One region of the Priestia sp. GS2 genome, then DNA from elsewhere that is predicted to be linked to it. Evidence: predicted binding sites of a transcription regulator. Region 1 holds the regulator's gene; the other holds the start of a gene.
What was found. The regulator CtsR, encoded in region 1, represses protease genes until heat stress. The targets are predictions, from matches to a motif close to ATGGTCAATAAAGGTCAAACA.
Positions count from the first base shown of each region.

Region 1 (15,137 bases):
GTAACACGTGGGCAACCTGCCTGTAAGACTGGGATAACTCCGGGAAACCGGAGCTAATACCGGATAACATTTTCTCTTGCATAAGAGAAAATTGAAAGATGGTTTCGGCTATCACTTACAGATGGGCCCGCGGTGCATTAGCTAGTTGGTGAGGTAACGGCTCACCAAGGCAACGATGCATAGCCGACCTGAGAGGGTGATCGGCCACACTGGGACTGAGACACGGCCCAGACTCCTACGGGAGGCAGCAGTAGGGAATCTTCCGCAATGGACGAAAGTCTGACGGAGCAACGCCGCGTGAGTGATGAAGGCTTTCGGGTCGTAAAACTCTGTTGTTAGGGAAGAACAAGTACAAGAGTAACTGCTTGTACCTTGACGGTACCTAACCAGAAAGCCACGGCTAACTACGTGCCAGCAGCCGCGGTAATACGTAGGTGGCAAGCGTTATCCGGAATTATTGGGCGTAAAGCGCGCGCAGGCGGTTTCTTAAGTCTGATGTGAAAGCCCACGGCTCAACCGTGGAGGGTCATTGGAAACTGGGGAACTTGAGTGCAGAAGAGAAAAGCGGAATTCCACGTGTAGCGGTGAAATGCGTAGAGATGTGGAGGAACACCAGTGGCGAAGGCGGCTTTTTGGTCTGTAACTGACGCTGAGGCGCGAAAGCGTGGGGAGCAAACAGGATTAGATACCCTGGTAGTCCACGCCGTAAACGATGAGTGCTAAGTGTTAGAGGGTTTCCGCCCTTTAGTGCTGCAGCTAACGCATTAAGCACTCCGCCTGGGGAGTACGGTCGCAAGACTGAAACTCAAAGGAATTGACGGGGGCCCGCACAAGCGGTGGAGCATGTGGTTTAATTCGAAGCAACGCGAAGAACCTTACCAGGTCTTGACATCCTCTGACAACTCTAGAGATAGAGCGTTCCCCTTCGGGGGACAGAGTGACAGGTGGTGCATGGTTGTCGTCAGCTCGTGTCGTGAGATGTTGGGTTAAGTCCCGCAACGAGCGCAACCCTTGATCTTAGTTGCCAGCATTAAGTTGGGCACTCTAAGGTGACTGCCGGTGACAAACCGGAGGAAGGTGGGGATGACGTCAAATCATCATGCCCCTTATGACCTGGGCTACACACGTGCTACAATGGATGGTACAAAGGGCTGCAAGACCGCGAGGTCAAGCCAATCCCATAAAACCATTCTCAGTTCGGATTGTAGGCTGCAACTCGCCTACATGAAGCTGGAATCGCTAGTAATCGCGGATCAGCATGCCGCGGTGAATACGTTCCCGGGCCTTGTACACACCGCCCGTCACACCACGAGAGTTTGTAACACCCGAAGTCGGTGGGGTAACCTTTATGGAGCCAGCCGCCTAAGGTGGGACAGATGATTGGGGTGAAGTCGTAACAAGGTAGCCGTATCGGAAGGTGCGGCTGGATCACCTCCTTTCTAAGGATTTTTACAAGACGTACGTTTTGAAGCTTTGTTCAGTTTTGAGAGTTCAATCTCTCATTAATAGAAAGTACATCACTTTCTTCTTATCTAATAAGAAGAATTTTGAGTGCGATTGTTCTTTGAAAACTAGATAACAGTAATAGCTGAGGAAAAGTGAAACTTTTCTTTAATCAAACCAATAAATAACGCAACGCAAGTTGCACCATTTATTCGCTAATGGTTAAGTTAGAAAGGGCGCACGGTGAATGCCTTGGCACTAGGAGCCGATGAAGGACGGGACTAACACCGATATGCTTCGGGGAGCTGTAAGTAAGCTTTGATCCGGAGATTTCCGAATGGGGAAACCCACTGTTCGTAATGGAGCAGTATCTTTATCTGAATACATAGGATATTGAAGGCAGACCCGGGGAACTGAAACATCTAAGTACCCGGAGGAAGAGAAAGCAAATGCGATTTCCTGAGTAGCGGCGAGCGAAACGGAATTAGCCCAAACCAAGAGGCTTGCCTCTTGGGGTTGTAGGACACTCTATACGGAGTTACAAAGGAACGAGGTAAATGAAGAGGTCTGGAAAGGCCCGTCAAAGAAGGTAACAACCCTGTAGTTGAAACTTCGTTCCCTCTTGAGTGGATCCTGAGTACGGCGGAACACGTGAAATTCCGTCGGAAGCTGGGAGGACCATCTCCCAAGGCTAAATACTCCCTAGTGACCGATAGTGAACCAGTACCGTGAGGGAAAGGTGAAAAGCACCCCGGAAGGGGAGTGAAAGAGATCCTGAAACCGTGTGCCTACAAGTAGTCAGAGCCCGTTAATGGGTGATGGCGTGCCTTTTGTAGAATGAACCGGCGAGTTACGATCCCATGCAAGGTTAAGTTGAAGAGACGGAGCCGTAGCGAAAGCGAGTCTGAATAGGGCGTTTAGTATGTGGTTGTAGACCCGAAACCAGGTGATCTACCCATGTCCAGGGTGAAGTTCAGGTAACACTGAATGGAGGCCCGAACCCACGCACGTTGAAAAGTGCGGGGATGAGGTGTGGGTAGCGGAGAAATTCCAATCGAACCTGGAGATAGCTGGTTCTCTCCGAAATAGCTTTAGGGCTAGCCTCACGTAGTGAGAGTCTTGGAGGTAGAGCACTGATTGGACTAGGGGCCCCCAACGGGTTACCGAATTCAGTCAAACTCCGAATGCCAAAGACTTATCCGTGGGAGTCAGACTGCGAGTGATAAGATCCGTAGTCAAAAGGGAAACAGCCCAGACCACCAGCTAAGGTCCCCAAGTATACGTTAAGTGGAAAAGGATGTGGAGTTGCTTAGACAACCAGGATGTTGGCTTAGAAGCAGCCACCATTTAAAGAGTGCGTAATAGCTCACTGGTCGAGTGACTCTGCGCCGAAAATGTACCGGGGCTAAACGTATCACCGAAGCTGTGGATTGACATCTTTGATGTCAGTGGTAGGAGAGCGTTCTAAGTGCTGCGAAGCTAGACCGTAAGGACTGGTGGAGCGCTTAGAAGTGAGAATGCCGGTATGAGTAGCGAAAGACAAGTGAGAATCTTGTCCACCGAATGCCTAAGGTTTCCTGAGGAAGGCTCGTCCGCTCAGGGTTAGTCGGGACCTAAGCCGAGGCTGAAAAGCGTAGGCGATGGCCAACAGGTTGATATTCCTGTACCACCTCCCCGCCGTTTGAGTAATGGGGGGACGCAGGAGGATAGGGTAAGCGCGCTGCTGGATATGCGCGTTCAAGCAGTTAGGCTGATGAGTAGGCAAATCCGCTCATCATAAGGCTGAGCTGTGATGACGAGGGAAATATAGTACCGAAGTTCCTGATTCCACACTGCCAAGAAAAGCCTCTAGCGAGGCGGGAGGTGCCCGTACCGCAAACCGACACAGGTAGGCGAGGAGAGAATCCTAAGGTGATCGAGAGAACTCTCGTTAAGGAACTCGGCAAAATGACCCCGTAACTTCGGGAGAAGGGGTGCTCTGGTAGGGTGTATAGCCCGAGAGAGCCGCAGTGAATAGGCCCAGGCGACTGTTTAGCAAAAACACAGGTCTCTGCGAAGCCGCAAGGCGAAGTATAGGGGCTGACGCCTGCCCGGTGCTGGAAGGTTAAGAGGAGGGGTTATCCTTTGGGAGAAGCTCTGAATCGAAGCCCCAGTAAACGGCGGCCGTAACTATAACGGTCCTAAGGTAGCGAAATTCCTTGTCGGGTAAGTTCCGACCCGCACGAAAGGCGTAACGATCTGGGCACTGTCTCAACGAGAGACTCGGTGAAATTATAGTACCTGTGAAGATGCAGGTTACCCGCGACAGGACGGAAAGACCCCGTGGAGCTTTACTGTAGCCTGATATTGAATTTTGGTACAGCTTGTACAGGATAGGTAGGAGCCTGAGAAGCCGGAGCGCTAGCTTCGGTGGAGGCGTCGGTGGGATACTACCCTGGTTGTATTGAAATTCTAACCCGCAGCCCTGATCGGGCTGGGAGACAGTGTCAGGTGGGCAGTTTGACTGGGGCGGTCGCCTCCTAAAGAGTAACGGAGGCGCCCAAAGGTTCCCTCAGAATGGTTGGAAATCATTCGTAGAGTGTAAAGGCACAAGGGAGCTTGACTGCGAGACCTACAAGTCGAGCAGGGACGAAAGTCGGGCTTAGTGATCCGGTGGTTCCGCATGGAAGGGCCATCGCTCAACGGATAAAAGCTACCCCGGGGATAACAGGCTTATCTCCCCCAAGAGTCCACATCGACGGGGAGGTTTGGCACCTCGATGTCGGCTCATCGCATCCTGGGGCTGTAGTCGGTCCCAAGGGTTGGGCTGTTCGCCCATTAAAGCGGTACGCGAGCTGGGTTCAGAACGTCGTGAGACAGTTCGGTCCCTATCCGTCGTGGGCGTAGGAAATTTGAGAGGAGCTGTCCTTAGTACGAGAGGACCGGGATGGACACACCGCTGGTGTACCAGTTGTCTTGCCAAAGGCATCGCTGGGTAGCTATGTGTGGACGGGATAAGTGCTGAAAGCATCTAAGCATGAAGCCCCCCTCAAGATGAGATTTCCCATAGCGCAAGCTAGTAAGATCCCTGAAAGATGATCAGGTTGATAGGTCAGAGGTGGAAGCACGGCGACGTGTGTAGCTGACTGATACTAATCGATCGAGGACTTAACCAAATTAGAAAAGCGAAGGCGACTGTTCAATTGTGAAAGGCGTTGGAGCTTCTGATAGGGAAACCGCTTTTTGGTTTCAATAACAGAAGTGAAACGACCGAACAATTAGGAGCCGTAGCTAGACAGTAAACTTAGTACTCAGCAAAATGTTATCTAGTTTTGAGAGAATAATCTCAATTCATGTCTGGTGGCGATAGCAGAGAGGTCACACCCGTTCCCATGCCGAACACGGAAGTTAAGTTCTCTAGCGCCGATGGTAGTTGGGACTTTGTCCCTGTGAGAGTAGGACGTTGCCAGGCACATTTAAAAGGATTAGCTTATAGCTAATCCTTTTTTTATTTCTCATTAATTTCAATAAATTACGTTTTGAACCCTATTTTAGTGGAAACCATAAAAGTAAGACAAAACTTATCAAACTACATAGTTGAAATTTCTTTCATTTCCTTTTATATTTAACTTAATAAGGTCAAATATAGTCAAAGTCAGAAGGAGGGTGCAATGTGCCAAATATCTCTGACATCATTGAACAGTATTTAAAAGAAGTGCTTGAATTAAGTGACAGAGAAATTGTGGAGATTAAACGTAGCGAAATCGCCGATAAGTTTCAATGTGTTCCGTCTCAAATCAACTACGTTATTAATACTCGCTTTACAATTGAAAGAGGTTATGTGGTTGAGAGTAAAAGAGGTGGAGGCGGCTTTATTAGAATTGCTAAAGTCCGAACTCATAATGCTTCTCATTTATTTCAACAAGTCATTGATCTTATCGAATCACAAATTTCACAGTCCTATGCTGAAAGCGTCATTTTCAGGTTAGTTGGAGAAAAGGTCATTACAGAGCGAGAAGCTAAGATAATGCTTAGCGTAATTCATCGATCCGTTATTGATCTTGAGCTACCATATCGTGATGAACTTCGAGCCAAGTTACTAAAAGCTATGTTAAATTCATTGAGGTATCGCTAATTGAATTGATTTTATGTAGACAGGGAGAGATGATTGCATGATTTGTCAGCAATGTGAGATTCGACCTGCAACACTTCACTTTACAAATGTAGTGAATGGGAATAAGACAGAAGTACACCTTTGCGAACAATGCGCTGCAGAGAGTGGAGATGTATTTTCTATATCATCTCAGCAAGGCTTTTCAATTAATAGTCTATTAGCAGGACTATTAAATTTTGAACCTTCTGCTACAGGTCCGAATACAATTAAAAAAGAACCACTACGTTGCCCTACATGCGGAATGACGTATCATCAATTTTCTAAGGTAGGTCGTTTTGGCTGTTCGAATTGTTATGAAACTTTTGAACAACCACTTGTTCCGTTTTTAAAGAGGTTACATGGGGGGAATTATTTACATCATGGTAAAATTCCAAAGAGAATTGGAAGTAATCTTCATTTAAAAAAGGAATTACAGGCTCTGAGATTGAATTTAAAGGAGTATATTGAAAAAGAGGAATTCGAAAAGGCTGCAGAGCTTCGAGATGAAATCCGCCTATTAGAGAAAAAAATTAATGAATCTACGGGAAAGGAGACATAGCCGAATGTCTGAACTATTCTTCACAAATCCCGTAAGCTCTTGGATGAAACAAGAAGCACCGGACTCTGATATTGTACTAAGCAGCAGAATTCGTCTAGCTAGAAACTTAACAAATTTTCTTTTTCCTACAATGTTAGCAAAAGAAAAAGCTGATGAAATTGTAAACGATTTTGATCAAGTATTTGAAGAAATAAGAAAAGCGGAAGATTTTGAGTTATCTTCTTTAAAAATGAGTGAATTAAAGTCACTAGAGAAACGAGTATTAGTAGAGAAGCATTTAATTAGCCCTCAATTAGCTGAATCTAATGTAGGAGCTTGTTATTTATCAAAGCAAGAAGATTTAAGTATTATGGTTAATGAAGAAGATCATTTACGCATACAATGTTTATTTCCAGGTCTTCAATTATCTGAAGCATTGGAACGAGCTAATGAAGTAGATAATTTGATTGAAAATCGTGTAGATTACGCTTTTGATGAACAAAGAGGTTACTTAACGAGCTGTCCCACGAATGTTGGTACAGGACTTCGTGCTTCGGTTATGATGCATATGCCTGCGTTGGTTATGACTCGTCAAATTCATCGAATTATTCCTGCGATTAATCAATTAGGTTTAGTTGTAAGAGGAATTTATGGAGAGGGTAGCGAAGCACTAGGTAATATCTTTCAAGTTTCTAACCAAATTACGCTAGGAAAATCTGAAGCTGATATTGTATCAGACTTGAATAGCGTTGTAACACAGTTAATTGCTCAAGAAAAATCTGCAAGAGATGCATTATTTAAAACATCTCATTTAGAATTAGAAGATCGTGTTCATCGATCATATGGAGTATTAGCTCATAGTCGCATAATTGAATCTAAAGAAGCGTCTCAATGCTTGTCAGATGTTCGGTTAGGAATCGACTTGGGGTATATAACAGACATACCTAGAAATATTCTAAATGAACTTATTATAATGACGCAGCCAGGCTTTTTACAAAAGTATTCAGGCTCAGCATTAGATGCCCATGAGCGAGATGTTAAGAGAGCTACCTTAATTAGAGATCGCCTTAGCAATATTAAAAATATAGATTAAACGTGGAGGGTGACAGCCGTATGATGTTTGGAAGATTTACAGAGCGTGCACAGAAAGTATTAGCGTTAGCACAAGAAGAAGCTTTACGACTTGGACATAACAATATTGGAACTGAGCATATTTTATTAGGTATTGTGCGTGAAGGTGAAGGTATTGCTGCAAAGGCACTATCTGCACTAGGATTAAGTACTGAAAAAATTCAAAAAGAAGTTGAAGCGCTTATCGGAAGAGGTCAAGAGTTAACTCAAACAATTCATTATACGCCTCGCGCTAAAAAGGTAATTGAACTTTCAATGGATGAAGCAAGAAAACTAGGTCATTCATATGTAGGAACTGAGCATATTTTACTTGGTTTGATTCGTGAAGGCGAAGGTGTAGCAGCTCGCGTACTTAATAATTTAGGAGTGAGCTTAAATAAAGCTCGTCAACAAGTATTACACTTATTGGGTAGTAACGAAGCTGCTTCTAGCCATCAAGGTGGTGGAACTTCAAATGCAAATACACCAACTCTTGATAGTTTAGCTCGTGATCTAACCGTGGTAGCACGTGAAGGAAGTCTAGATCCAGTTATTGGGCGTAGTAAAGAAATTCAACGTGTTATTGAAGTGTTAAGTCGTCGTACAAAGAATAACCCGGTTCTTATCGGTGAACCAGGTGTAGGTAAAACAGCCATTGCAGAAGGGTTAGCCCAGCAAATTGTTAATAACGAAGTACCGGAAATTCTTCGAGATAAGCGCGTTATGACTTTAGATATGGGAACAGTAGTTGCTGGAACAAAATATCGTGGTGAATTTGAAGATCGTTTGAAAAAAGTAATGGACGAAATTCGTCAAGCTGGTAATATCATTCTATTTATCGATGAGTTGCATACACTAATTGGTGCTGGTGGTGCAGAAGGAGCAATTGATGCTTCAAACATTTTAAAACCATCCTTAGCACGTGGTGAATTACAATGTATTGGTGCTACTACTCTCGATGAATATCGAAAATATATTGAAAAAGATGCAGCTTTAGAGCGACGCTTCCAACCAATTCAAGTTGATGAGCCAACTCTAGATGAATCTATTCAAATTTTAAAAGGTTTAAGGGATCGTTATGAAGCTCATCACCGTGTATCGATTTCTGATGATGCTATTGAACAGGCAGTAAAGTTATCCGATCGTTATATTTCAGATCGCTTTTTACCGGATAAAGCAATTGATTTAATTGATGAAGCTGGTTCAAAGGTTCGTTTACGTTCATTTACGACGCCACCTAACTTAAAAGAGTTAGAACAAAAGTTAGAATCTATTCGAAATGAAAAAGATGCTTCTGTTCAAAGTCAAGAATTTGAAAAAGCAGCATCATTACGTGATACAGAGCAACGCTTAAGAGAAGAATTAGAAGAAACAAAAAAAGCTTGGAAACAAGAGCAAGGTAAAGAAAATTCAGCTGTTACAGTAGAAGATATTGCGATGGTTGTATCTAGCTGGACTGGGGTACCAGTTTCAAAATTAGCTCAGGAAGAATCAGAGCGCTTGCTAAACATGGAAGAGATTTTACACTCTCGTGTTATTGGCCAAGAAGAAGCTGTAAAAGCAGTGGCAAAAGCTGTTCGTCGTGCAAGAGCAGGCTTGAAAGATCCAAAGCGTCCAATCGGTTCATTTATTTTCTTAGGACCAACGGGTGTAGGTAAAACAGAACTTGCTAGGGCTTTAGCTGAATCAATGTTTGGTGACGAAGATGCGATGATTCGCATTGATATGTCAGAGTACATGGAAAAGCATTCTACTTCTCGTTTAGTAGGGTCTCCTCCAGGTTACGTTGGATATGATGAAGGTGGACAGTTAACTGAGAAAGTTAGAAGAAAGCCATATTCTGTTGTACTGCTAGATGAGATTGAAAAAGCACATCCGGATGTATTTAACATCCTATTACAAGTGCTAGAAGACGGCCGCTTAACTGATTCAAAAGGTCGTACAGTAGACTTCCGAAATACAATTTTAATCATGACTTCAAATGTTGGTGCAGATACGTTAAAACGTAGCAAGCACCTTGGATTTACGGTTGAAGCAGAGGGTCAGGACTATAAAGATATGAAAGGGAAAGTAATGAGTGAGATGAAACGTGCTTTCCGCCCAGAGTTTCTTAACCGTATCGACGAGATTATTGTCTTCCATTCGTTAGAGAAACCACACCTAGCTGAAATTGTGAAGCTAATGGCTGATCAATTAACTAGACGCTTAAAAGAACAAGAAATTGAGTTGGAATTAACGACTGCAGCAATTGATAAGATTGCAGAAGAAGGCTTTGATCCAGAGTATGGGGCGCGTCCTTTACGTCGAGCAATTCAAAAGCATGTTGAAGATCGTTTATCTGAAGAGTTACTAAGAGGCGTAATTCAAAAAGGTCAAAAGGTAACGTTAGATGTAGAAGGTGAAAACTTTACTGTTAAATCTTCTTCACCGAGCAGCATTAGCTAAAGAGTTAAGAACATGTGGGGCATACGACAAAATACGTATGCCTCCATTTTTATTTACCATATAAAGATAGTGTACAATAGCATCAAGGACTTTTATAAAGAACGAGGAGAATATACTAAATAATGAGTAAAAGAAAAACAAAATTTTCATGCCAACATTGTGGATATGAATCGGCTAAATGGATGGGAAAGTGTCCTGGGTGTGGCAGTTGGAATTCGATGGTAGAAGAAATTGAAGAGACAAAGTCTTCAAGGCGAGGAGGAGCTTTTTCTGGCGCAACTTCTACAAAGGTGCAAAAGCCTCAATCTATTACAAGTATTGAATCAACGACTGAACCAAGGATATATACAAAATCGCCTGAATTAAACCGTGTTTTAGGCGGAGGAATTGTCAGAGGATCACTAGTCTTAATTGGAGGAGATCCTGGTATAGGTAAGTCAACTTTATTGCTCCAAACGTCAGCTCAGTTAGCTATGAATAAGCATAAAGTGCTTTATATATCTGGTGAGGAGTCAACAAAGCAAACAAAGCTAAGAGCCGATCGCTTAGGTATTAAAGCGGAAGATTTGTATGTGCATGCAGAAACAAACTTAGAGTCAATTACAGAAGCTATCTCAAGTATGAATCCAGAACTTGTGATTATTGATTCAATTCAAACCATTTATCACGGTGACGTTACGTCAGCGCCAGGAAGCGTTTCTCAAGTACGTGAGTGTACTGCTGAGTTAATGCGAATTGCAAAAACAAACGGCATCGCCATTTTTATTGTAGGTCATGTTACCAAAGAAGGAGCTATTGCCGGCCCAAGGTTACTTGAACATATGGTAGACAGTGTTTTGTATTTTGAAGGAGAACGTCACCATACGTATCGAATTTTAAGAGCAGTAAAAAATCGCTTTGGTTCAACAAACGAAATGGGTATTTTTGAAATGAAGGAAAGTGGTTTGGAAGAAGTGCTCAATCCATCTGAAATCTTTTTAGAAGAACGCTCTCAAGGTGCAGCCGGTTCTGTAGTTGTGGCTTCAATGGAGGGGACTCGTCCTGTATTGGTAGAGTTACAGGCACTGATTAGTCCAACAAGTTTTGGAAACCCTAGGAGGATGTCCACAGGGCTTGATCATAACCGTGTATCTCTTATTATGGCGGTATTAGAAAAGCGAGTAGGATTGCTTTTGCAAAATCAAGATGCATACTTAAAAGTAGCAGGTGGAGTAAAGTTAGATGAGCCAGCTATTGATTTGGCGGTTGCAGTTAGCATTGCATCTAGTTTTAAAGATGCACCTTCAAATCCTACAGATGTAGTAGTAGGAGAGGTTGGATTAACAGGTGAAGTTCGAAGAGTGTCTCGAATTGAACAACGAGTACAAGAAGCTGTAAAGTTAGGGTTTAAGCGAATCATTGTTCCTGAAAAAAACTTAGGTGGTTGGAAAATACCAGAAGGCATTGACGTAGTAGGGGTGTCCACTGTGTCAGAAGCGTTACAGTACACGTTAGGAGGTTAAAACGGATGAATGATGAAAAGACAACAGAGCAAAAGCAAATCTCTGATATTTTAGAATTTGTGGCTCCTGGAACCCCTTTTCGCGATGGTATTGAAAATGTGTTAAGAGCTAAGACTGGAGGATTAATCGTAATTGGATACAATGATCAAGTGAAAAAGATGGTAGACGGAGGGTTTTCAATTAACTGTGCATTTACACCAGCTCATTTGTATGAGTTGGCTAAAATGGACGGAGCACTTATTTTAAATGATAGTGGTAGTAAGATCTTGTTCGCAAATGCTCAATTAATGCCTGATCCTTCTACTCCTTCTTCACAAACCGGTATGCGACATCGTACAGCAGAGCGGGTTGCGAAGCAGTCAGGAGTATTGGTTATTGCTATTTCACAGCGTCGAAATGTTATTACGCTGTATAAAGGGTCGTCTCAATATGTACTTAAAGATATTAGTGTTATTTTAGCAAAAGCAAACCAAGCACTTGGTACCTTGGAGAAATATAAAGCAGTTTTAGATGAGTCCATTAATAGCCTAAGTGCTTTAGAGTTTGAAGAACAAGTAACTCATACAGACGTTTTGCAATCTTTGCATCGCATTGAAATGGTATTGCGAATTAAAAACGAAATCTTAAGTTATATTAGTGAGTTAGGAACCGAAGGAAGGTTAATTCGTCTTCAGATGAATGAATTGCTGTCTCACCTAGAAGAAGAAGCAATTCTATTAATGAAAGATTATATGTATGATACAAGCGTAGAGCCAACAAAAGTAATTGAAAAGATGCAGCAACCATCTAATAACGTGTTATTAGATGATCAAACTCTCTTAAGACTAATGGGGTACCCAATCTATACGAGCTTTGAAGAGGGAGTTGTGCCGAGAGGGTATCGAATGCTTCATAAAATCCCGCGACTACCGTCTATTATTATTGAGAACTTAATTGAAGAACTAGGTGACCTCAAAGCTATTACGGATGCAACTGTTCAGGAGCTTGATGAGGTAGAGGGTATAGGTGAAATACGTGCTCGTAAAATTCAACAAGGATTAAAGCGTCTCAAGGAACAACATTTGCTAAACCGTCAGCTCTAGGATATTAATTGACTTTTTAATCTTGATTAGGATATTGTGAAAATACTAAAAGAGTGACATTTTGTTTACAAATTATGTTTTCAATTAAATAAAAGGTTTCAATCATTGTAAACTGTTTATAATGATAAAGGGAGGTGAAGGCGTGTTAAAGCGTTTTGTTCAATTGTTTTTTATCATAACAGGTGGTACATTAGGAATCTTTCTTATTCCAGAACTTATTGAATTATTAAGTCTAAAAGATATTGCATTACTAGACAAGTCATACATTCACGCCCCTTTAGGTGCAATTCTCTTTTATGTGATAACATTCTGGCTAGTAGATTATGTTGTAGGCTTCATTCGCCGCATTGAAGAGTCTCTTGTAAAGGCACCAGTAACAGATGTTTTATTTGGGAGTTTAGGCTTAATATTAGGCTTAATTGTGGCCTATTTAGTTGGTACGTTCCTAGGGAAAATTCAGCTACAAGTAGTTAGTACAGTTTTACCAATCTTCTTAAGTATTTTGTTAGGTTACTTAGGCTTTCAAGTAGGGTTTAAAAAGAGAGATGAGTTGGTTAATGTTTTTTCAATGCCTACTCGTATTGGTAAGAAAAAAGGCTCGGAAGAAGAGCAAGAGAATAATCAATCCTTGCAATCTTTAAAGATTTTAGATACAAGCGTTATTATCGATGGACGCATTGCAGATATATGTCAAACTGGCTTTTTAGATGGAACGATTGTCATTCCTCGCTTTGTATTAGAAGAGCTTCAGCATATCGCAGATTCATCAGATGTTTTAAAGCGCAATAGAGGTCGTCGAGGTCTCGATATCTTAAATCGAATTCAAAAAGAATTGTCTATGAAGGTAGAGATTTACGAGGGTGACTTTGAAGACATTCAAGAGGTGGATAGTAAACTTGTAAAGTTAGCAAAATTTACTTCAGGCCTCGTTGTAACAAATGATTTTAACTTAAACAAAGTATGCGAACTGCAAAATGTAGGGGTTTTAAATATTAATGACTTAGCAAACGCCGTCAAACCAATTGTTTTACCAGGAGAAGAAATGAATGTACTTGTCATTAAGGATGGTAAGGAACATAATCAAGGTATTGCCTACTTAGACGATGGTACAATGATTGTTGTAGAGGAAGGCCGCAACTATATAGGCAAGCAAATTGATGTGCTTGTGACAAGCGTGCTCCAAACATCAGCTGGTCGAATGATTTTTGCTAAGCCTAAGCTCTTAGAAAAAGCCCTCTAATTTTCAGCTATAAGGGAGAAGGAACATGCAATACGATGTAATTGTTTTAGCAGCAGGACAAGGTAAGCGGATGAAAGCAGGGCGCAATAAGCAGTTCTTATTAATTCGAGACGTACCTCTTCTTGTTCATACACTAAATATATTTGAAACTGATCATACATGTAACAGCATTATTTTAGTTATCAATGACCAAGAACTAGAGGATATTACATCACTTTTAGAGCAATATCCGATGCGTAAGGTTAAGTCAGTGGTATCGGGTGGTCAAGAACGTCAGCATAGCGTGTATAATGGATTGAAAGCCCTTAAGCTTTCCAAAGTGGTTCTTATCCATGACGGTGCTAGGCCATTTGTGAAACATCACCACATCCACAAACTTGTACAAGAAGCAGAACTTAAAGAAGCGGCAACCTTAGGCGTTCCTGTTAAAGAGACGATTAAGAAAGTAGAAAACAACATCGTAGTGGAAACGATTGAACGCTCTAGCTTGTGGTCTATTCAAACCCCACAAGCTTTTCTTTCGTCTACGATTCAAAAAGCTCATCATTTAGCGAAAGAAACTGGCTATCTAGGAACAGATGATGCAAGCTTAGTGGAACAGTTAGGTCAGAAAGTCGCGATTGTACAAGGAGACTACGATAATATAAAATTAACAACACCAGAAGATTTGATTTATGCAGAAGCTATTTTAACAAAGTTGGAACAAAACAACTAAGAGGTGAAGGAAATGAATATACGTGTTGGACAAGGATTTGACGTTCATCAATTTGCAACAGGACGTCCACTAATTATTGGAGGAATTGAAATCCCATATGAGAGAGGGTTACTAGGCCATTCTGATGCGGACGTACTTCTACATACGATTGCAGATGCACTGTTAGGAGCAGTAGCTCAAGGAGATATCGGTAAGCATTTTCCAGACACTGATCCTGAGTTTAAAGATGCAGATTCAGCTAAGCTTTTACAACATGTTTGGAAACTAGTGAAAGAAGAAGGCTATGCACTCAGCAATGTAGATTGTACAATTATTGCACAGAAGCCTAAGATGGCACCGTACATCCAGCCAATTCGAGAGCGTATTGCCGAATTATTAGAAGCTGAAGTGTCACAGATTAATGTTAAAGCAACGACGACAGAAAAACTAGGCTTTACTGGTCGTGAAGAAGGGATTGCTTCACAAGCCGCGGTGTTAGTATATCAAAAATAATCCAGAGTCTTTAACAGAATTACATTTGGTGATAAAATTAACAATGTCGAAAAATAATAAATTACATACCTACGTAAAATAAACTGGAGGTTATCCTACTTATGTCAAAAGAAGTACGCGTTCGCTATGCACCGAGTCCAACTGGGCACCTTCATATCGGAAACGCACGAACAGCTTTATTTAATTATTTATTTGCTCGCAATCAAAACGGTAAATTCATTATTCGTATTGAAGATACAGATCAAAAGCGTAACATTGAAGGTGGAGAAGAAAGCCAGCTTCGCTATTTAAAGTGGTTAGGTATTGATTGGGATGAAAGTATTGATATCGGTGGAGAATACGGTCCTTATCGTCAATCCGAACGCACAGAAATTTACCAAAAATATACGGACGAACTATTAGAAAAAGGTGCAGCTTACTATTGCTACTGTACAGAAG
Region 1 is NZ_JAZGJX010000001.1:3,325,611-3,340,747, reverse strand. Features, by position in the region: rRNA gene V2145_RS17025 (16S ribosomal RNA) at 1-1,439, shown strand, start outside; rRNA gene V2145_RS17020 (23S ribosomal RNA) at 1,664-4,598, shown strand; rRNA gene rrf (5S ribosomal RNA) at 4,779-4,894, shown strand; gene V2145_RS17010 (CtsR family transcriptional regulator) at 5,096-5,557, shown strand; gene V2145_RS17005 (UvrB/UvrC motif-containing protein) at 5,595-6,134, shown strand; gene V2145_RS17000 (protein arginine kinase) at 6,139-7,206, shown strand; gene clpC (ATP-dependent protease ATP-binding subunit ClpC) at 7,227-9,668, shown strand; gene radA (DNA repair protein RadA) at 9,791-11,170, shown strand; gene disA (DNA integrity scanning diadenylate cyclase DisA) at 11,176-12,252, shown strand; gene V2145_RS16980 (PIN/TRAM domain-containing protein) at 12,395-13,492, shown strand; gene ispD (2-C-methyl-D-erythritol 4-phosphate cytidylyltransferase) at 13,518-14,207, shown strand; gene ispF (2-C-methyl-D-erythritol 2,4-cyclodiphosphate synthase) at 14,220-14,699, shown strand; gene gltX (glutamate--tRNA ligase) at 14,801-15,137, shown strand, end outside.

Region 2 (15,137 bases), 770 kb from region 1:
GGGAGCGTGCACCTGGAATCTTTATTCCTTCCTTTTTAGCACTAGGACAAGGGCATGTTCTGGGAGTTCCTGTGCCAGTGATTATTATGCTCCTAGCTGTCCTCGTTGTCCATATTTTCTTTACATATACAAAATATGGACGATTCTTTTATGTAACGGGTGGAAATATGGAAGCAGCAAGGCTTTCAGGAATTCCAGTCAATCGCTACCGTATGTATGCTTATGTGTTATCGAGCTTACTAGCAGGGATTGGGGGAGTTGTTTTAGCAGCAAGAATTGGGGTGGGAGAAGTGAATGCAGGGGCTCCTTTTCTAATGGATGCTGTTGCTGCAGCATATATCGGTTTCTCCGTATTTGGGGCAGGTAAACCGAATATTATTGGCACGCTGCTTGGGTCTATTTTAATTGGCGTCCTCTTAAATGGTTTAACGATGTTAAATGTTCCGTACTATACACAAGACATTATTAAAGGGACGGTTCTTGCAGCTGCTTTAGCTCTTACATACTACCGTTCAAAGAAATAATTACGCAAGATTGCACGAGGTGACTTTGTCATCTTCGTGCAATTTTTTTGTTTAAAATCGGGCAAAGTAAGGGAAATATGCAAATAAAAAGGGGGCTATAAAATGAAGCGAATTGTTGTGATTGGAGGCGTAGCGGCTGGTATGAGTGCAGCATCTCAGCTACGTCGCTTAGACAAAGAAGCCGAAATTATTGTATTTGAAAAAGGCCGGGATGTTTCATATAGTGCATGCGGTATGCCGTATTATTTATCAGGTGTTGTGAAAAAGCAAGAAAGTCTTATCGCTCGAACAGTTGATGAGTTTAAAGAGCGTGACATCACGGTTCATCTTCAACATGAAGTAAAAGAAGTGAATCACATAAAGAAATATGTTGTTGTACATAATCATCAAACAAATGAGTCACAAGAAGTGTCGTACGATGAGCTCATTATTGCAACGGGAGCTTCAGCAGTAAGGCCACCCTTTATGGTTGATGCTCAAAATATATTTTCATTAAAGACGTTAGAAGACAGTACGAATATTCATCGTTATTTAAAAGAGGAAAATGTACAAAAAGTTGTGATTATCGGCGGTGGATATATTGGAATGGAACTAGTAGAAACCATGCATTTATTAGGAAAGCAAGTGTCTGTTATTGAGCGTGGAGATCATATACTGTCCATGTTTGACAAAGAAATCGCTACACCAATACAAGACGAGCTAAAAAAGGATATTGCTTTTCATGTGAATGAAGAAGTGGAAGAGTTAATTGCAGATCATGAAAAGATAACGGCGGTTCGTACCAATAAAAATACGCATGAAGTAGACCTTGTTATTGTAAATGTGGGAGTGAAACCAAATACATCTTTCTTAGAGAGAAATGGCATTCGAATGCTAGAAAATGGTGCAATTCTCATTAATGACAAAATGGAAACCAACGTTCCGCACCTATATGCAGCGGGTGATTGTGCAAGCAGCTATCATCTTGTGTTGAAAAAACCGGTTCATTTTTCACTTGGTACAATTGCTAATAAGCAAGGACGAATTTTAGGCGCAAACCTAGGAGGAGAAAATAAACGGTTCCCAGGTGTCATTGGTACAAGCATTTTAAAAGTTATGGATTTAGAAGTTGCTAAAACTGGAATTACTGAAAAAGAGGCAAAAGCAGAAAACCTTGAATATAAAGCGGTTACGGTAGACGCTTATAATCACACACCGTACTATCCAGATGCAACAAAAATGTTAATTAAACTCGTTTACGAAAAAGACACACATATTATACTAGGAGCACAAATTATGGGTGATTCAGAAGCAGCTAAGCGAATTGATGTGTTTGCAACAGCCATCACAGCAGGATTAACAACTGAGCAGCTAACCTTGCTGGATCTTAGCTATGCTCCACCTTTTGCTACCGTTTGGGATGCGGTTCAAATTGCTTCTCAAAAAGCCACATAATGACAAACCGACGTGGATCTATCACGTCGGTTTATCATTTAAAGGAGACATTGCAAAATTTGTAGATGCGCTGTCATATCTGCATGTTTTGTCGAAGAGGAATTTTTTTCTAAAAACAAAAGCTTGGAAAATCAACATTGGTAACGCTTTCTTTTTTAGTGTAAAAAAAACTTTATAAGAAAAATGTCTATTATTGCGACTCTATTTACATATTTAGTAGAATTTGTAATAATGCGTTATAGGCTAATTTTCTTTTAATAGGAGAGGATCTTGTGTTTGGTTTAAAAAAGCAAAGTAAATCAGAAGCGTTATTTATACAAATTGTGAGGAAAAGACAAAAAATGGTGGAGATTGGTGAAAAAACAGGTTTATCAAGTGAAGAAACCATTACCTGTAGCCAAGAGTTAGATCAACTTTTGACGCTTTACCAAAAACAACTGTTGCGTGAGGAAGAAGATCGGACAAGCATTACAGAAACAATCGGTCGCTTTTTATCTTTTTCAAAATCGTAAAAAAGGGCAGCAAAGATGTGCTCTAATCTGCCCTGTATCTACTAGTACCTTAAAAGAAGTTAATAAGAAAAACCATAAATAGCAGGCCGATGATGAAAGAATATGTTGCAAATCGTTCATTTCCATCTCCATGGCTTTCCGGTATTAGCTCTTTGTAAATGATAAACAGCATTGCTCCAGCTGCGAATGCTAATCCGTACGACACAAGAGACTCGACAAAATTAGTGAGATAAAAACCAAGTAGCGACGTAATAATTTCTACAGATCCTGTTAATGTTGCAATTAAAAATGCTTTCAACTTACTGATATTTTGCTGTACTAAAAACAGAGCAACCAATAACCCTTCCGGCGCATTTTGTAATCCGATGGCTAAAGCAATCAGGTTTCCAGTGTTTTCTGTATCCGATGCATAGCTTACACCAACTGATAGTCCTTCCGGCAAGTTATGTAGCGTGATTGCTGCAATAATCAATAAAGCTTTTTCGTCAAACTGAATCCCTGTTTTAGAATGCTCTAAATCAATATGAGGTATGTTTTGTTCTAAAATTGTAAGCGTCATGACCCCCAGTAAAAGCCCAATTGCTAACGAATAAAAGTTCCCGCTTGCAAGGGATTCAGGAATTAAGCTCATTGTTGAAGCAGCCATCATAATGCCGGCTGTAAACGCCAGCAGCACATCTTTCCAGCGATGCGTTACTGCCTGATTCATAAATAAAATCGGCACAGCACCAAGCCCTGTGGATAGTGCAGAAAGAATACTGCCTATAAGTACATCTGTCATAACAATCTCCTTTTTCTTCTATCGTTCCACGTAATTACTACACTCATTATAATCTTCTTTATCTTTTCGTGAAAGTAGAACTTCTCTTATATGTTCATATGAAAAAAGCTTGAAGGCCATCGCTTCAAGCTTTTTTGATTGCAGTTATTTCGAAAAGTAAAGGGAATGCACTTGTTTTGCAATCTCTTCAATTTTGTTTGACACTTGAGGAATTCCATAACCAACAAACAGCGGAGAGGTTGCAAAGCGAGGGATAACTTTACATGCGCTTCGCCCATCATCCAGCTGATAAAAGAACAGGTTGTAGCTCGTACAGCTACGGTGGAAATGATTAAGCAAATAATGAGTAGCAGCTTGAACATAATCGGCTACTTCTTTATTATGTTTTTGAATATTCGATGTTACGATATTAAATTCAAAAAATCCCATGCGTGGCTTTATAGATAAGTTAAACTCAATATCTTTGTTTTGTTGAATTGAAATGCCTTCAAAATGCGCATTTGTAATATTTGAGCTTGTATCAAATGTTTTCAACCCGATAATTTGCATATGCGGATGGCGAAGAGAACCACCTGACATGGGCCCATGATTTTTAAAGAATAAAACGGACTCATATTTTTTGCTCTGGATCATCTGTAGCCAGCGAGTCGTCACAAATGAAAACAGTTTATACAAATGCTCTTTTGGATATTCTGATAGTTCTGATTGACATTGATCTGTTTCGATAATGACAGTTTGATAAGCATCTTGGAGAACGGGATACTTGTTTTCTAACCATATAATTGAATCTTCTCTTTCAATAATGCCGGTTAGAGAGTCCACATCACAGAATGGACAAGGATTTTGACGATTTACAATGGTTTCTGGTTTTTGTGAACCAATTGCTGAATTAAAAAATAAATGAGATGGTTTCATAAGCTTCACCTTTTTAATCTAATTATATCTATTGTAGTAGAACAATTAGCAGAAATCTACTGTTTAGCTTGCTTCGTTGACTTTTTAACCAAATTTTAGTATTATCTTGATATCGAGATAAATTAAAAAAGGAACTGATAAAAATGGATTCAACAGTAAATCGAGAAGAATTAGATCAATCTTTAAAATTATTCATTGTTCTATCAAGAGCGAATCGTTCCGTTATGGAGCATGTTCATAAGTTTATTCAACAACATGGTATGAACCCAACTGAATTCGCTGTATTAGAGCTTTTATATCATAAAGGAAAACAGCCTCTTCAACAAATTGGTGGCAAAATCTTATTGGCAAGCGGTAGCATCACGTATGTTATTGACAAGCTAGAGAAAAAGAGCTTTTTAGAGCGTGTAGCTTGTCCAAACGATCGTCGCGTAACGTATGCGCAAATTACGGAATCAGGAAAAGAAATGATTGAAAGCATGTTTCCTGACCATGAAATGCGTATTCATAGCCTTTTATCGGTGCTCACAAGTGAAGAGCAAGAAGTAGCCATTTCGCTATTAAAGAAAATTGGACACTATGCAGATGAGTATACACCGTCTGAATAAAGCAAAAAAAGCATCGATTTGATGCTTTTTTTGTATGGGGAAACAGTCATTGATGATTGATTAGAGGAGATTAAGCAATCATCACGAAGTACATAAATGAGCTTATAAAAAGAGAGGGGAAAAAGAAGTGACATTTGATCAATATACATACGAAAGACCAGATTTAAATCAGCTGAAAAAAGAGTTTAAACAAAGTATTACTATTTTAAAAGAAGCTAAAAATATTGAAAAGCAGTACGAAGCTATCGAAGAACTAAACGAGTTGCGAACAGATTATAGTACGATGAGCAACTTGTGTTATATTCGCCACTCTATTGATACAAACAATGAGTTTTATCAAAGAGAGCAGGATTATTTTGATGAAATTAGTCCTCTGTATGAAGAGCTTATGCATGAATACTATGAAGCACTTGTTTCATCAAGTTTTCGTGAAGAGTTAGAAGTTGCACTAGGAACGCAGTTATTTGCGTTAGCTGAAAGCCATTTAAAGACATTCCATCCATCTATTATTGAAGATTTACAGAAAGAAAATAAGCTTTCTTCTCAGTATACGAAGCTTATAGCCTCCGCTAAAATTATGTTTGACGGCGAAGAGCGCACTCTTGCCCAGCTGGAGCCTTTCATGCAGTCACCAAACAGGGAAATACGAAAAAATGCTGCTGCTTCACGCTTTCAATTTTTTAAAGATCATGAAGGTGAATTAGATCGTATTTACGATGAGCTAGTTCAGGTACGAACAAAAATGGCAAAGAAACTGGGATATAAGAATTTTGTAGAGCTTGGATATGCACGTATGACTCGTACAGATTATAATGCAGAGATGGTTCAAGCGTTTCGAGAGCAAGTCTTAACAGAGATTGTGCCATTAGCAGAAGAACTTAGAAAGAGACAAGCGAATCGCATTGGTGTTGACGAATTACTTTATTACGATGAGTCGTTTGAGTTTCAAACAGGCAATGCAATCCCAAAAGGAGATGCAAACTGGATTATTGAGAAAGGTAAAGAGATGTATAATGAGCTTTCAGCAGAAACAGATGAGTTCTTTGGTTTTATGATGGATAATAACCTTATGGATTTAGTTGCCAAGAAAGGTAAAGCAGGTGGGGGCTACTGTACGTTTTTAGAACGTTATAAAGCGCCGTTTATTTTTTCGAATTTTAACGGCACGTCAGGTGATATTGATGTATTAACTCACGAAGCAGGGCATGCTTTTCAAGTATATCAAAGCAGAAATATTGGAGTAATGGAATATTACTGGCCAACTTATGAATCAGCAGAAATTCATTCTATGAGCATGGAGTATTTTACGTGGCCATGGATGGAAGGTTTCTTTAAAGAAGACACACCAAAGTATAAGTTCACGCATTTAAGCTCAGGGCTGCTTTTTTTACCTTACGGTGTAGCAGTTGACGAGTTTCAACATATTGTTTATGAAAATCCAACGCTTACGCCAGAAGAGCGAAAAAACGAGTGGAGAAAGTTAGAACATAAATACATGCCTTCTAAAAATTATGATGGCGAAACATACCTTGAAAACGGTGGATTCTGGCAAAAGCAATCTCATATTTACAACGATCCATTTTATTATATTGATTACACGCTGGCCCAAATTTGTGCATTTCAATTTTGGAAAAAAGACAATGAAAATCATGAACAAGCATGGAGAGACTATTTGCATTTATGTAAGCTTGGTGGAAGCAAGTCGTTTACCTCGCTTGTGAAAGAAGCCAATTTACTTTCGCCTTTTGAAGACGGCTGCGTAAAGTCGGTTATTGGTGATATTAAAGCCTATTTAAATAGTATAGATGATCAATCATTGTAAGGGAAGCGAGCTGAACAGGCTCGCTTTTGTTACTTTGTAAAGGAAATGAATGAGAAATATAAAGAAATGAGCATAGTGTAAAGAGTTTGTTAGAAGACTGTAAAAACGCTCTTTTTTCCTTTTTTTTGAACTATAATCATCTCAGGAGCCATGTTGAAGCACGTACATAGTGGCTCAATTGATTTGAAAGGGGACAGGTACGATGAGTAAAAGTTTCTTAGTCAAATTATTTGGAGCATTTGCAGCAATTACGCTTATGACAGCATGTAGTGCAGAAGAGGGAGAAGACACAACAGATCAAGAGCAAACGGAAGATGCGGAAGAAACAACTGGAGAACCAGCAGAAACACCGGTTGAGGAAGAAGCTGTAGAAGAAGGTACAGAAGAGCAAGGTGCAACAGAAGAGGCAGAGGAACCAGCTGAGGAAGATGAAACAGAAGAATCAACAGACGATCAAGAGGATAATCAATAAAATAGAAAGAAAGCGACTCCAATGGGGAGTCGCTTTTTCATTATTTTAGTTTAGAAGTAACGCTGATTTTTTGCTGGTCATTAGCATCAATGAAAACTTCGTTTATTTCTTCATCTGTTAATAAAAGGTCAGTTATTTGGTCCTCAACGTGCTCCTGTATAGCGCGACGCAGTGGACGAGCACCAAATGCCGGGTGGTAGCCAAGAGATGCTAGCGCTTCTTTGGCTTTATCTGTAACCTGTAGAGCAATGTTTTGTTCTTTAAGCGTTTCTTCTAATTCATGAAGCATAAGCTCAACAATTTTTACTAAGTGTTCTTGTTCAAGGTGATTAAATTCAATAATCGCATCGAAACGATTTAAGAATTCTGGTTTAAAGTAAGCAGAGAGGGAATCTAAAACAGAAGCATGTCTAAGTGCTTCATTCTCTGCTTCAAAGCCCACTGTAATTTTCTTTTCTCCTACACCTGCGTTACTTGTCATAATGATTACCGTATCTTTAAAGCTTACGGTACGGCCTTGACTATCAGTTAAGCGTCCGTCCTCTAAGATTTGGAGGAACATATGCTGAACGTCAGGATGCGCTTTTTCAATTTCATCAAGTAAAATAATAGAGTAAGGGTTACGACGAACTTTTTCAGTTAATTGGCCGGCTTCGTCATGACCTACATAACCTGGAGGTGCACCAATCAGTTTAGACACCGCGTGCTTTTCCATATACTCACTCATATCAAGACGAATCATCGCATCTTTTGTTCCAAACATTTCTTCTGCTAGAGTTTTTGTAAGCTCTGTCTTACCAACCCCTGTTGGACCAACAAATAAGAAAGATCCAATAGGACGGTGTTTCGCTTTGAGCCCAGCACGAGAGCGACGAATTGCTTTTGCAACTTTTTCTACTGCTTCGCTTTGCCCAATGACTTTGTCAGAAAGGTTTGCTGACAGGTTGTTCATTTTATGAGCTTCATTTTCTTGGAGTTTTCCAACTGGAATACCCGTTTTCTTTTCAATGATTGCTTGAATATGTTCAACTGTAACTTCAGCTTTTTCTTGCTCTTGGTTTAGCTGTTTTTCAAGCTTTGCTTCTTCATCACGAAGTTTGGCAGCAGCTTCATATTTTTCTTCTTTTAAAGCTGTTTCTTTTGCCACAGCAATTTCTTTTAGTCGCTTATCAATATCATCTTTGTTTGTAATACCTGCTTTTAAGTTCATTTTTGAGCCAGCTTCATCTAATAAATCAATGGCTTTATCAGGTAAGAATCGGTCTTGGATATAGCGATGTGATAAATTTACACAAGCTTTAATGGCATCTTCAGTAAAGTTAACGCTGTGATACGCTTCATATTTGTTTTGAATGCCTTTTAAAATTTGGACGGCTTCATCTACAGATGGTTCATGGACCATTACAGGTTGGAAACGACGCTCAAGAGCCGCATCTTTTTCAATAGCGCGGTATTCTTTCAGCGTTGTGGCACCTACAACCTGAAGTTCACCTCTGGCCAATGCTGGTTTTAAGATGTTGCTTGCATCCATTGAACCTTCAGCAGAACCAGCTCCAACAAGCAAGTGAATTTCGTCAATGAATACAATGACGTTTTTGCGCTGCTGTAGTTCACTGATTAGCTGTTTCATGCGCTCTTCAAACTGACCACGAATACCCGTGTTTGCTACAAGAGCAGCGACGTCTAGTAAGTATACGTCTTTATTCATGAGTTTTGAAGGAACATCGCCTTCTGCAATTTTTAATGCTAAGCCTTCGACAACAGCAGTTTTACCTACACCAGGCTCACCAATTAAAACAGGGTTGTTTTTGTTACGGCGGTTTAAGATTTCAATGACGCGTTCAATTTCTTCGTCACGTCCAATAACAGGGTCAATTAAACCAGCTTTTGCAATTTGTGTTAGGTTGCGACCAAATTCGTCTAAGAATCCACCACCGTTTCCTCCTTGTTGAGGAGTAGGCTGCTGAACTGATTGATTCATGGCTTGTTCGTTTGCTAACTGATTGAATAAATCATCAATGTTCATGAAATGACCACCTCCAAATCCAGACGGCATCTTATTTTGTTTCATTAATGATTGATAACATGTATGGCATAAACGATATTGTGATTTTTGTTGGTTAGCTTGTACGTTTAAATAAATTGTTGCTTCACGTTGTTGACAGTTTTGACACATCATTTAAAAGACCTCCTTAGAATAATTAAATGAATGTAATCATTGATCAAGTAGCCAATTTGACTTTGACTATATTTGACCTTTGTGAGTTTATTATACTTTGACCTTTTTTGACTTTCAAGTGTTTTGCTTATACTTTTGTTTTGGAAGTTATTTCTTATTTCAAGTAGAATATTTTGTGTTTTGCTTGTTATCTTTTATATAAGGATTCAGGTAGAACGCACATAATAAGGAGTGATTTCCGCTTCGAATTGCTCCCTTTTCATAGGATCTCAGAGTACTCGCTAGTCCCACAGGAATCGCACCTGCCTCCTTGATTATTATGTTCCAGCGGTATTTTAAGCTGCTTGGCTCATCTCCTAGAGTCTTACATCTTGTGTTTCAATCACCTATTCCTTTAATAGTTATAAATAAGAAGTATAAGTAATGTACCCGATTAGAATTGGGCAAAACATAGAAAAGAGAGTGGAATTTATTGACGAGGTTGTTTTTTTGACGAGAAGCGATTGACAGTAGTAGGAATAACCCATATACTTCAACTATGTTTAGTGCATAAAAGCATAAAAGCGTTTAAGTGAAAAAGAGATTGAGGGGAACAAGTTAATGAAAAAAGAGATAACATTTGGACAGTCGATCGGGATTGTCGTTGTTTTATTAGGACTTATTTTTGCATCATTATTTTTATTAGGCTTAGCACCACATGTTCCATTACTTATTAGTATTGTGACGCTTTGTATCATTGGGGCACTTATGGGTGTGAAATGGAAAACTTTTGAACATGGCATTATAGAAGGAATTAAAGTAGGGATTAAGCCCATTTTAATTCTTATGCTTGTGGGTGTATTAATTGCCGCTTGGATGGTAGGGGGAACAATTCCAACTATTTTATCGTATGGATTCAATTGGATTTCACCGCAGTATTTTTTAATTAGTGCACTTTTAATTACAATCTTGGTATCCAGCTTTACTGGAAGTACGTTTACAACGATTAGCACGGTTGGAGTGGCTTTATTTGGTATAGGGACGGCAATTGGAGTAAACCCAGGTCTTGCTGCAGGAATCATTGTTTCCGGAGCAGTATTTGGTGACAAAATGTCTCCGTTATCGGATACGACCAACTTTGCTTCCGGGATTGTGGGAGTACCGTTGACGACTCATATTCGTCACATGTTATGGACGACGTTACCAAGTATTATTGTAACGGCTGGGATTGCATTGGTCATTGGCATCAGCACACATCGAACGGGAGTAAACTATGGGGATATTGAAGCTGTACAAAATGCGTTAGGTGATACGTTTAATCTTAATCTCCTAACACTTTTATCACCGCTTGTTGTATTGATTTTATCTATTAAGCGATTTGATGTGCTTCCTACTTTGGTAATTGGAGTTATTATTGCCGTAATAACAGGGGTACTGTTACAGCCGACTGTTACATTAGGAAGCATGCTTGGCGCTCTGCAAAGCGGTGGTCAAATTGATTCCGGCAACGAAATTGTAAATGCTATCGTAACAAAAGGCGGACTGGACTCAATGATGTTTTCAGTGTCCCTTGTCATTATTGCCCTAGCTCTTGGTGGGTTGATGCGTGAGCTTGGCGTTGTTCAAGCTTTAATCGAAGGATTAGCTAAGCAAGTGCGAAGAAGCGGCGATGTAGTGCTGTCAACGATTCTTTCATCTATTGGCGTTAACGTTATAACTGGAGAGCAATATTTATCGATTTTATTACCTGGGCAAACATTCAAGCCGCTTTACGTAAAGTGGAACTTAAAGGAGAAAAATTTGTCTCGTACATTAGAAGATGGAGGAACGGTTATTAACCCATTAATTCCATGGGGAGTAAGCGGAGCTTTTATTTCACAAACCCTTGGTATTCCTGTGGTGGAGTATTTACCTTTTGCGTTTTTCTGTCTACTATGTCCAATATTCGCTGTAATTTTGGGTTATACAGGTCTCGGTATTGCTAAACAAAAATAATTTATGAAGTCAAAAGCCTCGCGTTCTTAAGAATTACTTAAAAACGCAAGGCTTTTTGTTATACTAATTATGTTTACTTGTTGCTGTTAAAGGTAATGAGAGTAGAAGCCTTAATCTTTTTCTTCCAAAAAAGAGAAAGTAGTAATACAATAAACCATAACGTTTAGTTAGAAGGTAATTTGTGAAGGATTCCACAAAAATCCTTTTTAGCAAACATTTAAAAAGGGTAAGGCAAAAAGAAACGGTTCATCATAAAAAGAGATAAAAGTTATTAATTGAGGAGAGGATTCTGTTTGAAAAAGTGGGGGTTCATTGTACTGCTTACCATCGCTGTACTTGGCGTGACCGCTGTTTTTTATCGAGCGGAAAGCGGCGATGTAAACAAAGAAAAAGTGCATTTATTTTCACCTTATGCTAGTAATGTTGATATATATCAAATCACTTATCCAAGCGATGGGTTACAAGTTAAAGGATTTCTATTACAGCCTAAAGACATTGTGGATAAAAAATATCCGCTGCTAGTTTATAATCGTGGTGGAAACCGTGAACATGGTATGATTCGAGATAAAACCTTGCGCTACTTATCATCATGGGCTGATAAAGGTTATGTTGTGGTTACGACACAATATCGTGGAAATGGCGGAAGTGAAGGGGTCGAAACATACGGTGGAGACGATATCCATGACGTCCTTAACCTTATTAAATGGGGAGAGCAGCTGCCTTATGTAAACCCTGAACAAAAAGTAGCGCTTGGCTATTCACGTGGTGGAATGATGACGTATTTAACAATGAAAAACGGCATATCTTTTGACGCCGTGGTTGTTCAATCTGGAATTACGGATATGTTTCAGTTTTATGATCAAAGGGGCTCTGAAATGAAGCAAGTGTTAAGAGATATTGTTGGAGATCCTAAGATGTATCCTGAACGATATAAAAGCCGATCGGTTGTCTATTGGAGTGATAAAGTAAATTCACCGCTTCTTATTTTACAAGGAGATCATGACAAAAAGGTACACCATACCCAGGCAGAAAAGTTAGTAGCGCAGCTTGAAGAACAAAATAAAGAGTATAAATACGTCTTATACAAAGGTGGAAATCATCCACTAAGCAACTATTATAATGAGTATAATGCAGAGATTGATAAATGGTTTCAACAGCATTTAGTTGAATAAAAGTGGAAAACATATTCGTCCGTTTTTCGTACATCCTAGAAAGGAACACTACAGAAAAGGATGATGAAACGATGACACAATCAAAAAGACAGCAAGAGCGTCAATGGAATGTACGTAAACAGTCGCAAAATCCATCTCATGGAAAAGTAAAGTCATTTGAAGAATTAGCAGAAGAGATTACGCCAAAAAATAAAAATAAATAATAAAACCCCCTCGATTCGAGGGGGTTTTTTGGGTTGTTTAAATTAAGGGTTAGTAGACCACATGCCGGCAGATTTGATGAAGATACGAGGATGTAGCTTCAGCTGCGCTACCATGATTTCTGCTAAATCTTCAGGCTGCATTACTTTTTCAGGGTTACCGTCTGTAAGGTTTTCTTTATATGCAAGCTCTGTAGCAACCGTACTTGGTGTTAAAGCAGTTACACGAATATTATGCTTGCGTACTTCAAGAGCAAGAGACTCTGTTAGACCTAATAAGCCAAACTTTGAAGCACTGTATGCACTTGTGACAGGAGCGCCTTTTTGTCCAGCAGTAGAAGAGATATTAATGATGTCTCCACCATTTTTCTCAATCATTTGTGGTAAAACGGCTCTTGTAACGTAATAGACACCCATTAAGTTGATATCAATAATTTGCTTCCATTCTTCAGGAGATAATTCTAAAAAGCCTCCAAATTTTCCGATACCCGCATTGTTAATTAAAATGTCTGCTTTACCTAGTTGGTTATGTAAGTAATCAACCGCCTTATTTACTTCTTCAATTGAAGATACGTCGGCTGTAGCATAAGCCACCTTCACACCAAGTGCTTCCACTTCTTGGGCAACGGCTTTTAAATCAGCTTCTGTACGTGCTAGTAAACCCAGGTTAACTCCTTCTTTTGCTAAATCAAGCGCTGTTGCTCGGCCGATACCTTTACCTGCACCAGTAATGATGGCTACTTTTCCTTGTAATGATTGTCCCATCTTCCATCACTCCTTCTGAATTAAATTATCCCTATTGCTAAAAATAAGCTGCAAATCATGTTAAATGAGCAGCTAAATAAATTAGCAATTTATCTAATCCTACAAAATACAGAGAAGCATTGTCAAAGCTCTTGCTCTATAAAGCGGTTAAAAATACCAAGATAGCTGAATAAATTTCCTGCATAAACAGAAACTATAAGGACTTGAAGAGCAATGCTGTGCCGTTTGAAAAATGGAGGATGAAGTATGCGAATAAAAAAACTATCAGAATTAAAAAGTCGATCTAAAAAGTCTAAAGAAAATGAATCACAACCAACAGCTGAATCTTCATCTTCCAATACTGAACTGTTAGAAAGCGTAAAAGATAATTTAGATGCGGTGAAAACAGAGCTTGGAGATAGTGCAGATGTGGTTTGTCGGGAATTTGCCATTTCAGTTGAAGAAAAATTTCGATTAGGCCTTATTTACATCGACGGATTGGCGAATGAAGATAGTGTACAAGAGTTTACGATGGAATCCATTATGCACAATCATACGAAACAGCTTGTTCATGATGACGGTGCTGTGAATATGTTTGAGCTCATTAAAAATTACAGCTTAGCAATCGGAGAAATTAAAGAAGTCACTCTTTTAGATGACGTTATCCTACATGTTTTATCAGGTGATACAGCTTTATTCATAGAAGGTTATCAAACGTGTATCATTGCTAGTACAAGAGGATGGGGAGAACGAGCCATTTCAGAACCACAGGCTCAAACCGTGGTACGTGGACCAAGAGATAGCTTTACTGAAACGCTGCGTACCAATACGGCACTGGTAAGAAGGCGAATTAAATCCCCTAATTTACGAATGGAGTCTCAGCAAATCGGTAAAGTAACGCAAACAGACGTAGCGATTATGTATGTAAAAGGAATTGCGGATCAGCAAGTAATTGAAGAAGTAAGGTCCCGACTTTCTAAAATTGATATTGACGGTATATTGGAGAGTGGGTACATTGAAGAACTAATTCAAGATGAAGGTTATACTCCGTTTCCAACTATCTACAATACAGAAAGACCAGATTCAGTATCTGCAGGTTTGTTAGAAGGTCGCATAGCAATCTTTGTAGACGGAACGCCGTTTGTTTTATTAGTTCCGGCTCTATTTATTCAATTCTTTCAAGCTGCTGAAGATTACTATCAGCGCGCAGACATTAGTACGCTCATTCGTATTATCCGATACGTTGCCTTTTTCTTAGCTTTATTAACCCCATCTGCTTATGTTGCGCTTACCACCTTTCACCAAGAAATGCTTCCGTTTGGTTTGCTTATTAGCATCGCAGCTCAGCGTGAAGGTGTCCCTTTTCCGGCTGTAATTGAAGCGTTGATTATGGAAGTGGTTTTTGAAATTTTACGCGAGGCAGGAATTCGATTGCCAAGAGCCGTAGGTTCTGCTATTTCCATTGTAGGTGCACTCGTATTAGGAGAAGCTGCCGTGCAGGCGGGACTGGTGTCACCCGCGATGGTTATTGTCGTATCGATTACAGCCATCAGTAACTTTGTTTCACCAGCTTACGATATGGCGATTGCTGTAAGGATGCTCCGCTTTGCTTTAATGCTTTTAGCAGCAACGTTTGGCTTGTTTGGTATTATTTTAGGCCTTATTTTAATGATTCTACATCTATGCAGTTTACGGTCATTTGGCATTCCATATATGACGCCAATGGCTCCGTTTGTCAGTCGAGATCAAAAAGATGCACTCATTCGTCGTTCGCTAAAGAAAATGAATACGAGACCAAAG
Region 2 is NZ_JAZGJX010000001.1:2,558,714-2,573,850, reverse strand. Features, by position in the region: gene V2145_RS13250 (ABC transporter permease) at 1-524, shown strand, start outside; gene V2145_RS13245 (CoA-disulfide reductase) at 627-1,958, shown strand; gene V2145_RS13240 (aspartyl-phosphate phosphatase Spo0E family protein) at 2,231-2,470, shown strand; gene V2145_RS13235 (ZIP family metal transporter) at 2,520-3,251, opposite strand; gene V2145_RS13230 (DUF4931 domain-containing protein) at 3,396-4,166, opposite strand; gene V2145_RS13225 (MarR family winged helix-turn-helix transcriptional regulator) at 4,310-4,774, shown strand; gene V2145_RS13220 (M3 family oligoendopeptidase) at 4,902-6,596, shown strand; gene V2145_RS13215 (hypothetical protein) at 6,799-7,068, shown strand; gene V2145_RS13210 (ATP-dependent Clp protease ATP-binding subunit) at 7,109-9,247, opposite strand; gene nhaC (Na+/H+ antiporter NhaC) at 9,848-11,221, shown strand; gene V2145_RS13200 (alpha/beta hydrolase family protein) at 11,515-12,393, shown strand; gene V2145_RS13195 (DUF6254 family protein) at 12,465-12,596, shown strand; gene V2145_RS13190 (3-ketoacyl-ACP reductase) at 12,639-13,358, opposite strand; gene V2145_RS13185 (spore germination protein) at 13,605-15,137, shown strand, end outside.
Region 2: V2145_RS13210 (ATP-dependent Clp protease ATP-binding subunit) is a predicted target of CtsR. The motif match lies at 9,342-9,362, and genes of this name have one in related genera.